4 regions of the Streptomyces sp. NPDC093109 genome follow, and region 1 is predicted to be linked to each of the others. Evidence: riboswitches for the same ligand, from Rfam matches in the RefSeq annotation. Region 1 holds a riboswitch; each other region holds the start of a gene.
The links. A riboswitch is a leader RNA that binds a small molecule or an ion and turns the genes downstream of it on or off. The one in region 1 is predicted to bind cobalamin.

Region 1 (4,142 bases):
CGGTGTCGCCGAGCGGCTGGTCGTCGCGGACGAAGGACCAGGCGAGCATGGTGACGGGCCCGGTGAGCATGCCCTTGACCGGGCGTCCGGTGAGCGACTGCGCGTAGGACGTCCAGCGCACCGTCATCGGCTCGGGGCGCGAGATGTCGCCGACGAGCACCGGCGGCCGGACATAGCGGGTGCCGTACGACTGGACCCAGCCGCCGCGGGTGGCGACGTAGCCGGTGAGCCGCTCGGCGAAGTACTGGACCATGTCGTTGCGTTCGGGCTCGCCGTGCACCAGGACATCGAGGCCGGCCTTCTCCTGGAAGGAGACGACCTCGGCGATCTCGGCCCTGATGCGCTCCTCGTACCCGGCGGTGCCGATCCGTCCCGCGCGCAGGTCGGCGCGGGCCGTCCGCAAGTCGTCGGTCTGCGGGAACGAGCCGATGGTGGTCGTCGGCAGCAGCGGCAGCCCGAGGCGGGCGCGCTGGGTGCCGGCGCGCTCGGCGTACGGCCGCGAGCGGCGGCCGTCGGCGTCGGTGACGGCGGCGGCCCTGGCCCGTACGGCCGGGTCGTGGGTGATCGCCGAGGCCGTACGGGAGGCGAGGGCGGCCCGGTTGGCGGCGATCTCCCCGGCGATGGCACCGGTGCCCTCGGCCAGCCCCTTGGCCAGGGTGACGATCTCGGCGGTCTTCTGCCGGGCGAAGGCGAGCCAGCGCAGGATCTCCGGATCGATGTCCCGTTCTGCGGCGGTGTCGAGCGGAACGTGCAGGAGGGAGCAGGACGCGGCCACATCGACCCGGTCGGCGAGGCCGAGGAGGGTGGTGAGGGTGGCCAGCGACTTCTCGAAGTCGTTGATCCAGATGTTGCGGCCGTTGACGACGCCCGCGACGAGCCGCTTTCCTGGCAGTCCGCCGACGGCGGCGAGATCGGCCGGATTGGCCGCCGCCGCGCCGGTGAAGTCGAGTGCCAGGCCCTCGACCGGTGCCTTGGCCAGCACGGGAAGCGCCTCGCCCAGCCGGTCGAAGTAGGAGGCGACGAGCAGCTTCGGCCGGTCGGTCCGGCCGCCGAGGTCGCGGTACGTACGGGCGACGGCGGCCAGTTCGGCGGGCGTCCGGTCCTCGATCAGCGCGGGCTCGTCGAGCTGCACCCACTCGGCGCCGGCGGCGCGCAGATCGGCGAGGACCTCGGCGTAGACGGGCAGCAGCCGGTCCAGCAGGGTCAGCGGTTCGAAACCGGCCGCCACCCCGGGCGCGGGCTTGGCCAGCAGGAGATACGTGACGGGGCCGACGAGGACCGGCCGGGCGGTGTGCCCGAGCGCCAGAGCCTCCGTCAGCTCGGCGACCTGCCGGGCGGAGTCGGCGGTGAAGACGGTGTCGGGGCCCAGCTCGGGGACGAGGTAGTGGTAGTTCGTGTCGAACCACTTGGTCATCTCCAGCGGCGCCACGTCCTGGGTGCCGCGGGCCATCGCGAAGTAGCCGTCGAGCGCGTCGGCCTCGACGGCCGCGCGGTGCCGTGCGGGGACGGCACCGACCATGACACTGGTGTCCAGGACGTGGTCGTAGTACGAGAAGTCACCGGTCGGCACCTCGTCGACGCCGGCGTCAGCCAGCTGCCGCCAGTTGGCCCGGCGCAGCCCGACGGCCGTCTCCCGGAGGGCTTCCGCGGTGACGCGGCCCTTCCAGTACCCCTCGACGGCCTTCTTCAGTTCCCGGTGCTGTCCCTGGCGGGGGTAGCCGTACACGGTCGCCCGTGCTGCCGCGGCTGCGGACTTCGCTGTCACGGAAATCTCCTTCGCGAGATGACTCCTGAACATCCCGGCGACGGGACGCGAGCGCGAAGGGGTGACGGACCGCACGGACCAGTACCGCGCCCCGGGCGCGCTCGTCCGTCCGATATGTACGCCGACCCGCCCACGAGGTCACCGGGATATCCGTACGCGAATGGTCGCGTACGGGCAACGGGCAGGTCTTCGGACTCGCGGGCAGCTCTGCCGAGGCAGATTCCAGATTCCTACTGGCCGTCGCTTCCCGGATCCTGGCCGGATCCAGTGCGTATGACGGCGGTCGTTCCCACTCACCGCTGCGGGGCAGTCCCGGATTCCCACCGGGTTCCCTCTTACGACGCGTCTGCCTGGCGGGCAGGGCGAACCAGCTGCATCCGACAGGGTAGAGCGTGGGCGGGGCCGCGGCCGACACCGCCCACGTTCCGGAACGTGACCTGGGACACGGGAGCCGCGGTGGACGCCCTTGCGGCGCCTGTGGACCGGGTGTAGGCGCCTATTCGAACGCGGCGTGCGTCGGCAGACAATTTTCGGAATTCTCCGCGCCGGTGTGTGTCCACACTTTCCGGGAAAGCGCAAATGGGTTCCATGCATTCTCCGCCTGCTGTGTGCCCACACCCGGGGGCGTGCCGTCAAGCGCGAGAACCATCACATGGCGAACGTCTCCGGAACGGCCGTACGGGCAGGCCACAGGGTGTTAGTGTGCGTATTCGTCCCGAGCGCAAGTTGTATGCCGTATCGGCGTCCTTCCCTCGGATTGCATCAGCGAGTACCCCACTCCACCGGAAATTCCGGGGGTGGTTCAGTCTTTGCTTTTTCCCGGATCAGGAATTGACTCAGCGGCGAGTCCGTTTCCTGTTCCGGGGATTAATCCGTCCCCGTTCCTTGGAGCCTCTTTCCATGTCTGCGCACTCCACAACGCCCGTCGCCACCGCAGGGCCGGATGCCTCCGGAGCCTCACCCGGGGGCGGGCGACATCTCGGGCTGGCCCTGTTCGTGATCGCCGCCGCCCAGCTGATGGTGGTTCTCGACGCCACGATCACCAATATCGCCCTGCCCGCCATCCAGACCGATCTCGGCGTGTCCGACGCGAATCTGGCCTGGATCGTCAACTCGTACGCGCTGGCGTTCGGCGGGCTGCTGCTGCTCGGCGGGCGGGCCGGTGACCTGTACGGACGGCGGCGCGTGTTCCGGGTGGGGATCGCCGTCTTCACCCTGGCCTCGCTGCTCGGCGGACTGGCGCCGAACGAGGGGCTGTTGCTCGCCGCCCGTGTTCTGCAAGGAGCCGGCGCCGCGCTCGCCGCGCCCAGCGCCCTGGCGCTGATCACCACGACGTTCCCGGTCGGCAAGGAGCGCAACACGGCGATGGGCGTCTACGCGGCCATGGGCGGCGTGGGCGCCACGGTCGGGCTGCTGCTCGGCGGTGTGCTCACCGACGTACTCGACTGGCGCTGGGTCTTCTTCGTCAACATCCCGATCGGCCTGGCCGTCCTCGCCGGTACCCGCTACCTCGTCGAGGCCGAACGCGACACCGGCCGTCTCGACGTCCCCGGCGCGATCACCGGCACCGGCGGTCTGATCTCCCTGGTGTACGGCATCACCCGCGGCGGCGAGCACGGCTGGACCAACGGCCTGACTCTCGCATCCTTCGCCGCCGCGGTCGTGCTGCTGGCCGTGTTCCTCTTCCTCCAGGCCCGCACCGCGCACCCGATGATGCCGCTGCGGCTCTTCAAGGACCGGAACCGGTGGGGGAGTTACGGGACGATGCTGTTCATCGGCTCGGGCATGTTCGCCACCTTCTACTTCCTGACGCTCTACATGCAGCTGATCCTCGGCTACAGCCCGGTCAGGACCGGCTTCGCGTATCTGCCCTTCAGCTTCGGCATGGCCGCCGCGGCGGGCATCAGCTCCAAGCTCGTCGCGCGGTACGCCCCCCGGCTGATCGCCGGGCCCGGCCTGGTGGTGGCGGCCGTGGGCATGCTCTGGTTCGCCACGCTGGAGCCGGGTTCGTCGTACGCGGCGCATCTGATGCCGGCCATGTTCGTCACCGGTCTCGGCCTCGGCATGAGCTTTGTCCCGATGACGCTCGGCGCGGTCAGCGGGGTCGCGCACCAGGACACCGGGAGCGCCTCCGCGCTGCTCAACACCGCGCAGCAGATCGGTGGCGCCCTCGGTCTCGCCGTCCTGTCGACGCTCTCCACCTCGGCGGCGAACGACAAGCTGCCCGAGGCGGCCTCCTCCCTCTACCGGGGTCTGGCCACCGAGGACTTCGCCCTTGTCGCACGGGCGGGCGAGGCGCTGACCCACGGCTACACCGTGGCCTTCGCCGCCGCGGCCTGCATGTTCCTGGCCGGCCTGGCCGTCACGGCCTTCGCCG
Region 2 (4,142 bases), on a different contig from region 1:
GCGGCGCCGGAATGAAGGCGTTCTGGTACCACTTCGCGATCATGTTCGAGGCGCTCTTCATCCTCACGACGGTGGACGCGGGCACCCGCGTCGGCCGCTTCATGCTCCAGGACATGCTCGGCAACGTGTACAAGCCGATGCGCCAGGTCAGCTGGAAGCCGGGCGTCTGGTTCGCCAGCGCGGTCGTGGTCGGCGGCTGGGGCTACTTCCTCTGGGTCGGCGTGCACGACCCGCTGGGCGGCATCAACCAGCTGTTCCCGCTCTTCGGCATCGCCAACCAGCTGCTGGCGGCGGTGGCGCTGGCCGTCTGCACGACGCTGCTCATCAAGTCCGGCCGGCTGAAATGGGCCTGGGTGACCGCCGTACCGCTGGCCTGGGACGCCGCCGTCACCCTCACGGCGAGCTGGCAGAAGATCTTCTCCGACAATCCCAAGGTGGGCTTCTTCACCCAGCGGGACGTCTACCAGGCGGGCATCGACCGGGGCGAGATCCTGCCACCCGCCAAGTCGATGGACGACATGCACACCGTCGTCACCAACTCCCTCGTCGACGGCGTCCTCACGGCGATCTTCGCGCTGCTCATCCTGGTGGTCCTGGCGGACGCGGGGCGGGTCTGCGTCAAGGCGATCCGTCACCCGGAGAGCGTGAAACTCTCCGAAACCCCGTACGTCAAGTCCCGGATCGTGGCCCCGGCAGGCCTGATCCCCACGCAGGAGGAGAAGGCGGAACTGGCAGCGGCGGAAGCGGAAGCGGAAGCGGCTGAGGCCTCCAAGGTGGCGGCAGGCACCGGAAACGGCACCCCGTGATGGCAACCCCCCGGCTGCGCCACCTAGCATCCCGGATCCGCTGGTACGTACGCGAGCTGACCGGCGAATCCGCGTACGACCACTACGTCACCCACACCCGAACCCACGCCCCCACGGCCCAGATCATGGACCGCCGAACCTTCGAACGCACCCGCACAGACGCCCGCGAGGCAGACCCCCGCGAGGGCTTCCGCTGCTGCTGAGCGGGATCACGCCCCGGCCGGGGCGGCCCGGCACCCACTACGGGAGCCGGGCCACCCCGGCCCCCGGCGTCAGCGCACCCAGTTCTTGAGCTGCTCCGTCTCCAGCGTGACACCCACCGGGTCAGGGAGCGTGATCTCCTTGCCGAACGGCACCGTGTGGGCATTCTCGTAGCGCCCGCCGTCCGGCTCGCTGTAGACCGTCACCTCGCAGCGCTCGCGGTCGACCAGCAGATAGAGCGGGATCTCGGTCTCGGCGTAGGCCCGGGGCTTCTCGACCCGGTCACGGCTGTCGGTGTCCGAGTCGTACGAGGTGACTTCCACCGCCATCAGCACGGGCGCCGGATCGGCCCACTCGCCCTGACCGACAAAGGCGCCGCTGGGCGCCACCGAGCCATCCGGTCGGGCACGGCCCTTCCGGTACGCCTGTACCTGGAGTCCCTGCCGGGGATAGAGCCACAGCTCGGGACATGACCGCACACAGACGCGCGTCAGCCACTGCATGATGCGCCCGTGGTCCCCATCTGGCAGGACCCTGTTCCTGATCCTCCCGTCGATGAGTTCCAGCCGAATACTCGGGGTGGTCCGGGCCAGTACACGAGTGGCTTCGTCGAACTCATCGGGAAGGATCGGGGACTCGTAATCGATGACCGTCACAGGGGACACCTCCTAGTGCGTACGACGATAGCGATGAGGTCTGACACAGGCCGCCAGAATGACGTGCGACACAACATCTGGGGGGTGGCATCGCAGCCGCCCCCCAGATGTATGCTCAACCTCGCTGTCGACGCAGGGGAATCCGGTGCGAATCCGGAACTGTCCCGCAACGGTGTGTGATGGTGCGCTTTGCCGCACCCTCATGAGTCCGGGTACCTGCCGACGGTGCGTCCGGCTCGACCCGAACCGGACGCCCAGACGTCCGGGCCTCGCGGTTGGGCCGGTGGACGCGCCGCGCTGTGCTGCCCGCCTCCGGGCCGTACCGCCGCGCCCGCGATCCCCCGTTCCCCTCCCGCCGTACAGGCCCGGAGCCGAGCGAGGGAGAGCACCCCGTGAGCATCGCGCCAGCGGATCCGGCCTCAGTCCTTTCCGCAGCGGACCTTTCCGCAGTGGTCGCCGAGCCGTCCGACGGTCCCGGCACCGCGCTGCTGCGGACCCTGACCGAGCTGACCGCCGATCTGCCCGACACCGATCCGGGCAGGGTCGCCGCCGCCGCGCTGCGCGGCCGGAACGCCCGCTCGGACGCGGCCGAGCTGCGCGGGCTCGCCACCGAGGCGGCGGCCGGGCTGATCTCCGAGGACCCGGCGTACTCCCGGCTCGCGGCCGGACTGCTGACGCGCGCCATCGCGGACGAGGCGGCCACCCAGGGCGCCGTGTCGTTCTCCGCCTCCGTCGCCGTCGGCCACCGCGAGGGCCTCATCGCGGACCGTACGGCCTCCTTCGTGGCGCTCCACGCGGACCGGCTCGACGCGATGATCGACCCCGCCGCCGACGACCGCTTCGGCTACTTCGGGCTCCGGACGCTCTACAGCCGCTACCTCCTCCGGCACCCGATCACCCGCCAGGTCATCGAGACCCCCCAGCACTTCATGGCGCGCGTCGCCGCCGGCCTCGCCGAGGACGACAGCGACCGGGCCGTGACCGAGGTCGGCCGGCTCTACACGCTGATGAGCCGGCTGGAGTACCTCCCCTCCTCCCCCACGCTCTTCAACTCCGGCACCCGGCACCCGCAGATGTCCTCCTGCTATCTGCTGGACTCCCCGCTGGACGAGCTGGACTCCATCTACGACCGCTACCACCAGGTGGCGCGGCTCTCGAAGCACGCGGGCGGGATCGGCCTGTCGTACTCCCGCATCCGTTCGCGCGGTTCGCTGATCCGCGGGACGAACGGCCACTCCAACGGCATCGTCCCCTTCCTCCGCACGCTCGACTCGTCCGTCGCGGCCGTCAACCAGGGCGGCCGGCGCAAGGGCGCGGCCTGTGTCTACCTGGAGACCTGGCACGCGGACCTGGAGGAGTTCCTCGAACTGCGCGACAACACGGGCGAGGAGGCGCGTCGTACGCACAATCTAAACCTCGCGCACTGGATCCCCGACGAGTTCATGCGCCGGGTCGACACGGACGGCACCTGGTCGCTGTTCTCGCCGTCCGACGTGCCGGAGCTGGTCGACCTGTGGGGCGACGAGTTCGACGCCGCGTACCGCGAGGCGGAAGCGGCCGGCCTGGCCCGTAAATCCCTCCCCGCGCGCGAGCTGTACGGCCGGATGATGCGCACCCTCGCGCAGACCGGCAACGGCTGGATGACCTTCAAGGACGCGTCGAACCGTACGGCCAACCAGACCGCCGAGCCCGGCCACACCGTCCACTCCTCGAACCTCTGCACGGAGATCCTGGAGGTCACGGACGACGGCGAGACGGCCGTCTGCAACCTCGGCTCGATCAACCTGGGCGCGTTCGTAAGAGAAGCCGACGGCGAGATCGACTGGGAGCGCCTGGACGAGACCGTCCGTACGGCCGTGACCTTCCTCGACCGCGTCGTGGACATCAACTTCTACCCGACCGAGCAGGCCGGCCGCTCCAACGCCAAGTGGCGCCCGGTCGGCCTGGGCGCGATGGGCCTCCAGGACGTCTTCTTCAAGAAACGCCTGCCCTTCGACTCCCCCGAGGCCGCCGCGCTCTCCACAAAGATCGCCGAGCGCATCATGCTCGCCGCGTACGAGGCGTCCTGCGACCTCGCCGAGCGCAACGGCCCGCTCCCCGCCTGGGAGAAGACGCGCACCGCGCGCGGGGTGCTGCACCCCGACCACTACGACGTGGAGCTGACCTGGCCGGAGCGCTGGGACGCGCTGCGCGCCCGCGTCGCGAAGACCGGCATGCGCAACTCGCTGCTGCTCGCCATCGCCCCGACGGCGACGATCGCCTCGATCGCGGGCGTGTACGAGTGCATCGAGCCGCAGGTCTCCAACCTCTTCAAGCGCGAGACGCTGTCGGGCGAGTTCCTCCAGGTCAACTCGTACCTGGTGGACGAGCTGAAGCGGCTCGGCGTCTGGGACGCGCAGACCCGCGAGGCGCTGCGCGAGTCCAGCGGCTCGGTGGCGGGCTTCACCTGGGTCCCGGCGGAGGTGCGGGAGCTGTTCCG
Region 3 (4,142 bases), on a different contig from region 1:
TCGAGCCCGAACCGCCGCCCACGTCCCAGAGCAGCTCCCCCGGCGCGGGCGCCAGCGCGCCGAGCGTCGCGGCGCGCACATGGCGCTTGGTGAGCTGGCCGTCGTGCTCGTACGAGGCATCCGGCAGCCCCGGTACGGCGCCGAGGCGCGGCGCGCCGTCCGCGCGGCGGCAGTCGACCGCCACGACATTCAGCGGGTCGCCGGCCGGCGCGGACCAGTCCGCCGCGTGTCCCTCGACGCACCGTTCGCGCTCCGCGCCGAGGGCTTCGAGCACGCGCAGCCGGCTCGGTCCGTAACCCCGTTCCCGCAGCAGCGCCGCCACCTCGGCGGGCGTCGCGGCCCCGGCGCTGAGCACCAGCACCCGGCGCCCGTGGTGCAGCGCGGCGGCCAACGTCGCGGTGGGGCGGCCGACGAGCGTGACGACCTCCGTGTCCTCCACCGGCCAGCCGAGCCGTGCGCAGGCGTACGACACCGACGACGGATGCGGCAGCACCCGCAGCGCACCGGGCCCCGCCTCCTCGGCGAGGGCCCGCCCGATCCCGTAGAACATCGGATCCCCGCTGGCCAGTACGGCGAGACGGCGGCCGGCGTACGCGGCCAGCAGCCGGGGTACGGCGGGCCGCAGCGGCGTCGGCCACGCGACCCGCTCGCCCGCGCACTCCCCCGCGCCTGTCCCGGCTTCCGCCCCCGTCTCAGCCCCTGCCCCTGCCCCTGCCTCCGCCCCTGGAAGCAGCGCCAGTTGGCGCGGGCCGCCGATGACCACCTCGGCACGGCGCAGCGCCGCCCGCGCGGCGTCGGTGAGCCCGCTCCAGCCGTCGGCGCCGATCCCGACGACTGTCACACGGGCCTCGGCCTCACCGGCCTCGGGAACCTCATCAGGCACAGGGGCCTGATGAGGCCCGTGGCCCTCGCGGGGCGGGATGCTCACTGCCGTACACCTCGGAGCTTCTGAACTGGGAGAAAACCGACCTCGAACTCTACTTCTCCCCGCCACCGCTCCCCGCCGAGGCACCGGCGCCCGCCGCCGCGAGCCCATCAGCGCGGGCCCGTCAGCGCGGGCCCGTCAGCGCGGGCCCGTCAGCGCGCCGGTTCGGCCGCCGTCCGCGCCGCGCCGCCCTCGGCCACCCCGCCCTCGGCCGCGCTGTCCTCCGTCCCGGCCCGGAGCATCCGCTCCGCCAGCGCGCCGAATATCAGCCCGAAGGCTGTCCAGAGCACCGCCTGCACGGCGATCGACGACAGTCTGAACTCCCAGAGCAGCGCCGCCGGGAAGGTCTCCGGGATGGCGTCGGTGTTCGCGGGCAGTACGAGACACGCCACGGCCACGGCGACGACATAACCGGCACCGGCGGCGAGCGACGCGTTCCAGTTGCCCAGCCGCGGCGCGAGCCGTCGGCCCGCGATGACCGCGGCGACCGCCAACAGCACGCTCAGCAGGATCATCAGGAAATACAGCGCGGTGCGCCGGCCTATCGTGTCCGCGTCTCCGACCGCGGGCGGGTTCGCCGGATACTTCAGGAACGGCACCAGACAGACGGTGGTGAAGGCCGCCCCGGCGATCAGCGCCGCGGTCGCCCGCGGCCCGAACCTGCCGAGCCTGCCCAGGCCGACGGCGAAGACCAGGGCGGCGATGCCGCCCACGGCCACCCCGTACACCAGGACACCGGTGGCCAGCCCGAACGTCGACTGCACCGGCCTGCTGACCAGTTCTTCCTCCTCATCTCCATGTGAATGGCCTGCGGAACCAGAAGTTGAAGCGGAATCGGAATCGGATGAACCCTGTTCTCCGTCGCCGTCGCCGTGTTCATGCGCCGGCGCGGAGTGGGCCTCCTCCTGCGCGATCGAGGCCCGTACGGAGGGCTCGCCCGCGAAATAGGCCAGTCCGAACGCGACAAGTCCGGCCAGCACGCCCGCGATCATGCCGCGGACCAGGAGGTTTCTGACGGTGGAGGCATGCATGTGCGTGATCTCCGTCAGTGGTCAGTGGCAGGGGAAGCCGAGCAGATGACGGCCGTCGTGCACCCACTCGTGCACCCCCGCACCGGAGAACACCGACGTCGCGCCCTGCTCGGCGCCGACGAAGTAGAGGAGCACCAGCATGAGCGTGCCCACGAACACGGCCCACGGGAGCACCGCGCGCAGCGGGAGCGGGGTCACCGGGGTACCGGCGTCGGCGGGAGAAATGACCGGATGCGCTATGGACTGCGCCATGACACAACCTCCTTGGGGAACTCGCGTCCCATAAGTGGAGCTCTGACGACGGCCATCGGGTCTGACTCACCCGGAACCCGCCGCCTGGTACGCGGCCGGTCCCCGGCATACAGTGGCGCGACCGTGCCGGACTCTCACCGGACTTCCGTCTCGCCGTCGTGATATCGACGTGAAGGTACCGCGAACCGACAAGCGGGCCAAGAGGCCCTTCGCCCAGGAACTGGCCCCCACGTATGACCATGACCACACAGCTGTCACTGCATGTGTCCCTCATCGCCCCCGCCATCAGCACCGCCCTGCGCGAGGCCCGCTTCGGCGAAAGCGAGAGCGACCACGACAGCGACGACGACGGGCTCGACGCCACCGGTCTGCGCCAGACCGAAGCCGTACGGGAGACCTTCCCCCGCGCCACGGCCCACTACGCCGCCCCCACACGCCGCTGCCACCGGACCGCTCAGGCCCTCGGCCTGACCACCGCCCCGCTGGACGCCCTCGCGCCGTGCGCCATGGGCCGCTGGCAGGGCAGGACCCTGGACGAAGTGGCCGCCGCCGAACCGGAGTCGGTGGCCGCCTGGCTGTCCGACCCCGACGCCGCACCGCACGGCGGAGAGTCCCTGCGCGACTTCCACACCCGCGTCGCCCACTGGCTGGACACGGCCGGCGCGGCCCACGGCGACGACGCGACCGGAACCGGCGGGCGCCTCGTCGTCGTCGCCGAACCCGACTTCATCCGCGCCGCCACCGTCCACGCCCTCGGCGCACCTCCGCAGACGTTCTGGAGGCTTGACGTACGTCCCCTGTCCGTCACCGAACTCAGCGGGCGCAACGGCCGCTGGAATCTACGCGTCGGCCGCCCGCTCCACGAATGAGCCCGGCAGGACAGCCGGCCCCGGCCGGTCAACCCCGGCTGCCCCGGCGGGTCAGCCGGTCAGCCCCGGCCCTTCACCCGGTCCAGCGCGGCGACACCCACCGCTGCCAGACCGATCTGGATTATCAGCTCGATCCAGTCGATCCCCTTGGTATTCGCGACACCGAGCCCAGCCGCGAGGGCCGTGCCGATCAGAGCCGCGACGATGCCCACCAGAACGGTCAGCAGCACACCGATGCGCTGGCGCCCGGGCACGACGAGCCGACCCAGCACACCAATGACGATGCCGATCACGATGGCCGTGATGATGCCGGAAATCTCCATGTCTTCCGTCCCCTCCTTGTCGCACAACCGCTACGGATAGTGGTCCCTGCAAGACGTCTGCCCGCCGTGCACCCGTCCAGTCCCGTCCAACCAATGATTGCGAGTGTTCGCCAGTTCGGTTTACGTCCCGGCTGCCGCGGTAGGAGAAGCCGTTCCGGAGCGGACCCAGCGCGGTTCCCGCCCTGTCAGACCTCCGTCCTACAGTGCCGGACATGGAGTCCACGACGCCGCGAGTACGGCTCACCCCCTGGTCGGAGCGCGACCTCGACCTGCTCCGCGCGGCCAACGCACCGGAGCTGATGCACCATCTCGGCGGCCCGGAGACCGAGGAACAGCTGCTCAAACGGCACAAGCGCTATGTCGCACTGAGCGCCGACCGCAGGGGCCGGGGCCGGATGTTCCGCATATCCCTCGCCCCGGACGGCGAAGCCGTCGGCACGGTCGGCTTCTGGGAGCAGACTTGGCAGGGCCGGAAGGTGTACGAGACGGGCTGGGCGGTGCTCGCCGCCCACCAGGGCCGGGGCATCGCGGTCACGGCGGTGGCCGGGGTGGTGGACCAGGCGCGCGCCGAGGGCAGACACCGCTATCTGCACGCCTTCCCGTCCGTCGGCAACCCGCCGTCGAACCGGCTGTGCCGCAGAGCCGGGTTCTCCCTGCGGGACGAATGCGAGCTGGAGTACCCACCGGGGCGTCCGATGCGCTGCAACGACTGGCGGCTCGATCTGCGCCCGGGGGACCCGGC
Region 4 (4,142 bases), on a different contig from region 1:
GCCCCGAGGAACGCCCCGGCGGAGAGCGAGACCACGCCCCCGCCGACCCCGAGGACGACGACCACCACGGCGCCGGTCGACGCCCCGGACGAGACCCCGAGCACAAAGGGGTCGGCGAGCGGATTGCGCAGCAGCGACTGCATGACCGCCCCGCACACCGCGAGCCCGGCCCCGCACACGGCGGCGAGGAGGGTGCGCGGCAGCCGCAGATTCCATACGATGCCGTCCCGGATCGGGGTGACGTGCGATTCGCCGACACCGAGATGGGCGGCGACGACCGACCAGACGTCACCCACGCGGATGTCCGCGGGGCCGATGGTGAGGGCGAGCGCGACGGAGAGCAGCAGCAGCCCGAAGCCGCCGAGCGCCATGAGGCCCAGCCGCGCACGCGTCACGCGTGCGGCAGCCACTCGTTCGGCAGTCATTCGTACGCCGGTCCCTCGTACGCCGGTCACTTGGCGGGCGCGTACGCGCGCAGCGCGGCGGCGACCTTCTCGACCCCTTCGACGGTGCGGATGGTCGGATTCATCGCCTGGCCGCTGAGCAGCACGTACCGCTTGTGCTTGACCGCGTCCATCTTCTTCGTGACGGGGTTGGACTCCAGGAACTCGATCTTCTTCGCGGCGGTCTCGGCGGTCTGCGACTTGCGCGTGAGGTCACCGATGACGAGGAAGTCGGGGTTGCGGTCGGCGACGGTCTCCCAGTTGATCTGGGGCCATTCGTCCTGGGTGTCGTCGAAGATGTTCTTCGCGCCGACCGCGTTGGTGATGATCCCGGGGGCGCCGCAGCAGCCGGCCATGTAGGGGGAGTCGGAGTTCGCGAACCAGTAGAGGACGGTGGTCTTCTTGGCCTTGACGGGATCGATCCCCTCCACGGCGGCGGCCATCCGCGCCTTCAGCGAGGCGACGACCTCCGCACCGCGCTTCTCCTCACCGAAGACCTTGGCCAGGTCCTCCACCTCTTGGTAGATGACGTCCATGGTCAGCGGGGTGGACCGGGCGCCGTCCGTACCCACGACCTTGTCGTTCTTGGTGCAGTCGGCCGGCGAGACGTACGTCGGCACACCGAGCTTCTCGAACTGCGCCCGCGTGGCGACGCCGCCCTTGCCCAGGGTCGAGATGAAGGACGACGCGACGAAGTCGGGCTCGGCGTCGAGCACCTTCTCGAAGGAGGGGTTGTTGTCGGCCAGCCGCGGCACCTCGGCATTGGCCTTGACCAGCGCCTTGGGCAGCGGATCGGTCCAGGTCGCGGTCCCGGCCATCCGGTCGGCGAGCCCGAGCGTGAGCATGATCTCGGTGGTGCCCTGGTTGAGCGACACGGCCCGCCGGGGCTCGGCCTTGACGGTGACGGTCTGCCCGCAGTTCTTGAGGCTGAGGGGATACCCGCCCCCCGAGACGGCCTGACCGCCACCGGCCTTGCCCGACACCTCTGACTTCTCCCCGTCACCCCCACAGGCGGTGAGCGTCAACGCCCCCGCGACGAGCAGAGCGACAGGCACAACGGACTTACGCACAAGAGACATACGGAAGGGGCGCGCGTTCAGCACGGAAGATCCTCTGCGTTCGAGGGCCCATGCGCGGAGCCCGTTCGTACGGTGCTCCCCCGTCCCCGAACAGGAACGGAGGGGCCAGCAGGTCTTCGGACTCAGGATCACTCGAACGAGGCGCCTTCCCGGACGGCAGTCCAGTGGCCGATGCCCCGCCCGTCCCCCTCACCGCTGCGCGTCAGCTCCGGATTCACACCGGATTCCCTGACCCACGTACATGGGTTCGACTGGCTCCCGCAAGCTACCACAGGGCCGAAAACAGCCCTTCCAACAGCCCTTCCAGTCACCCGCGGACCACCGCGTACTGGAACGGCTCCCGGAGAGCGGCAGCAGCACCGTCGAGGTCGGCCAGCCTGGCGGCCATGGTCGCCTCGGCCAATCGCTGTGGCAGTGCCGCGCCGAACTTCAGCCCGGCCACAGCGCGCGGGTCCACGGAGGGCAGGGACAACCGCTGGACGCCCTCGGCGACGGCGTTCTTCCACTCCCCCGGCGTGATGTCCTCGCGCAACCGGACATACGCGTCGGCGGGACGCTGCACGGGGTCGGAGACCGAACCGAGTGTGGCGGCGAGCGTGGCGTTGGCCCGGTGCCCGGCCCAGGTCCACCAGCGCACGCTCGTACCCTGCCCGCCCCGCACGATCACCGTGCCGTGCGCGTGCACCAGCTCGGCGCCGTCGTCACGCGCCCGCGCCAGCGCGCCCTCGGCCCGCCGGGTAAGGCCGACCGGAGGCGTCGCGCCGAGCAGGACCTCGCGCGCCGCCCGCGTCAGCTCGTACGAAGCGGTACGGGCGAAGCCCACCGCACCCCAGCGGGCCCGGCCGCCACCCTCCACCGGCTCGACGAAGCAGCGCCGCCGCGACCAGTCGATGTAGGTGACCTGCCAGCTGCGTCCCGCGAGCAACAGCCTTCTCGGACCGACGACTTCGTCCGTGAGCAGGGCGGGATCCGTCGTGCCGATCTCCGTACGGCCCGACAGGACCGTGAACTCGGGGGCGGCGGTGAACACCGCCGTGAGGTCCATGAAGTGCCGGAAGCCGAAGCGCCGTTCGGCCTCGGGGCCGATGAACATCATCCCGCCGTCCCGGTCCACATAGCCCTCGTCGAGGAGATGACGCACGATCGGCTCGGCGGCGGGTCCGAAGGGGCCTAGGCCGCCCCACCAGTCCTGCCACAGCCGGTCGCCGACGCGGTGTTCCTGGAGGCAGAGCGCGAGAACCTGCTGGGCCACGATATGGCGGGGTTCGGGCGGTGCGACGACCGGTTCCACCCAGCCCCGGGACCAGAGCAGGAGAAGGGCCGCCGCGGAGAGCAGACCGGGCTCGTCGAGGGCCAGGAACAGACAGTTGCGCGGCGAACCGCTCCGCCGGCCCGTGCGGCCGAGACGCTGCAGGAACGAGGCCACGGTCGCGGGCGCGTCGATCTGGATGACCCGGTCCAGGTCGCCCACGTCGATGCCGAGTTCCAGTGTGCTGGTGGAGACGATGACGCAGTCCCTCGCCTCAGCGAACGCTTCCTCCGCCCGCCTCCGCTCGTCCACGGACAGCGACGCGTGCGACAGGAAGGTGGTGACCCCCTTCGCCCGCAGCGCCTCACCGAGCTTCTCGACCTGCCGGCGGGACTCGCAGAACACCAGGCGCTTCTCGCCCCGGTGCAGGGCGGCGATCACCGTCGCCGCGTTGGCGAGCGACCCCACGTAGTCGAGCTGGACGTCCCCGGGCGGCGGCAACTCCGGCGCGGCTTCGCGCAGATGGGGCGCAACCACCCGCGCCTCTCGCTTCCCCGCGCCCGCCCCCTGCAGCCAGCTCAGCAGCTCCGCCGGGTTGCCGACCGTCGCGGAGAGCCCGACGCGCTGCACCGGCCGGCCGACCACCCGCTCCAGCCGCTCCAGTACGGCCAGCAGATGCCAGCCCCGGTCGTCCCCGGCGAAGGCGTGCACCTCGTCGACGACGATCGCCCGCAGCCCCGAGAAGAAAGCGCGATGGTCGACATTGGCGCTGACCAGCATCGCCTCCAGCGACTCCGGAGTGGTGAGCAGTACATCCGGGCGCTCGCGCAGGACGCGCTTGCGGCGGGACTGCGGAACGTCCCCGTGCCAGAGCGCGGCCGACCGCCCCAGCCAGGAGGTGTACGTCTCCAGCCTCGGCAGCAGGTTGTTGAGCAGCGCCTTCAGCGGACACACGTAGAGCACCGACGTTCCGGTCCACCGCTCCGCGTCCATCCGTGACAGCAGCGGAAAGGACGCCGCCTCGGTCTTCCCGCCGGCAGTGGGGGCGAGCAGCAGGGCGTCCGAGCCGTCCATGAGGGGCGCGACGGCCTCCTCCTGGAGCGGCCGGAGTCCGGGCCAGCCAAGGGTGTTGACGATGTGATGGACCAGCCCGGGATGCAGCCGGTCCAGCGGATCGAGACCCCCAGGCCCCTCAGGTGTACCGGGCTGTGCCGTCACGGAAGCTCCAGCTCGACGTCGTCGGCGTTCGCCGGCTCCGCCGCGGCGTTCCGTTCCACCTCGCTCAACTCCGCCGTGTGCACGGTGAGGGCGTAGTGCTGACGCGGGTCGAAGTCCTCGAACTGGTCGATACGGTCCAGCACATCGCTGACG

Region 2: another riboswitch for cobalamin. It lies ahead of AB0389_RS22230 (ribonucleoside-diphosphate reductase subunit alpha); the one in region 1 lies ahead of metE (5-methyltetrahydropteroyltriglutamate--homocysteine S-methyltransferase).
Region 3: another riboswitch for cobalamin. It lies ahead of AB0389_RS02565 (CbtB-domain containing protein); the one in region 1 lies ahead of metE (5-methyltetrahydropteroyltriglutamate--homocysteine S-methyltransferase).
Region 4: another riboswitch for cobalamin. It lies ahead of AB0389_RS20410 (ABC transporter substrate-binding protein); the one in region 1 lies ahead of metE (5-methyltetrahydropteroyltriglutamate--homocysteine S-methyltransferase).

The regions. Positions count from the first base shown of each region.
Region 1 covers NZ_JBFBEZ010000004.1:53,799-57,940, reverse strand. The annotation lists gene metE (5-methyltetrahydropteroyltriglutamate--homocysteine S-methyltransferase) at 1-1,765, opposite strand, end outside; cobalamin riboswitch at 1,928-2,152, opposite strand; gene AB0389_RS06200 (MFS transporter) at 2,666-4,142, shown strand, end outside.
Region 2 covers NZ_JBFBEZ010000023.1:37,267-41,408, reverse strand. The annotation lists gene AB0389_RS22245 (carbon starvation CstA family protein) at 1-806, shown strand, start outside; gene AB0389_RS22240 (YbdD/YjiX family protein) at 806-1,009, shown strand; gene AB0389_RS22235 (Uma2 family endonuclease) at 1,079-1,663, opposite strand; cobalamin riboswitch at 1,732-1,902, shown strand; gene AB0389_RS22230 (ribonucleoside-diphosphate reductase subunit alpha) at 2,056-4,142, shown strand, end outside.
Region 3 covers NZ_JBFBEZ010000002.1:35,803-39,944, reverse strand. The annotation lists gene cbiE (precorrin-6y C5,15-methyltransferase (decarboxylating) subunit CbiE) at 1-883, opposite strand, end outside; gene AB0389_RS02570 (CbtA family protein) at 1,078-1,956, opposite strand; gene AB0389_RS02565 (CbtB-domain containing protein) at 1,978-2,208, opposite strand; cobalamin riboswitch at 2,284-2,406, opposite strand; gene AB0389_RS02560 (histidine phosphatase family protein) at 2,442-3,077, shown strand; gene AB0389_RS02555 (GlsB/YeaQ/YmgE family stress response membrane protein) at 3,137-3,400, opposite strand; gene AB0389_RS02550 (GNAT family N-acetyltransferase) at 3,613-4,142, shown strand, end outside.
Region 4 covers NZ_JBFBEZ010000020.1:46,378-50,519, reverse strand. The annotation lists gene AB0389_RS20415 (iron chelate uptake ABC transporter family permease subunit) at 1-371, opposite strand, end outside; gene AB0389_RS20410 (ABC transporter substrate-binding protein) at 452-1,522, opposite strand; cobalamin riboswitch at 1,612-1,793, opposite strand; gene AB0389_RS20405 (DEAD/DEAH box helicase) at 1,830-3,989, opposite strand; gene brxD (BREX system ATP-binding protein BrxD) at 3,986-4,142, opposite strand, start outside.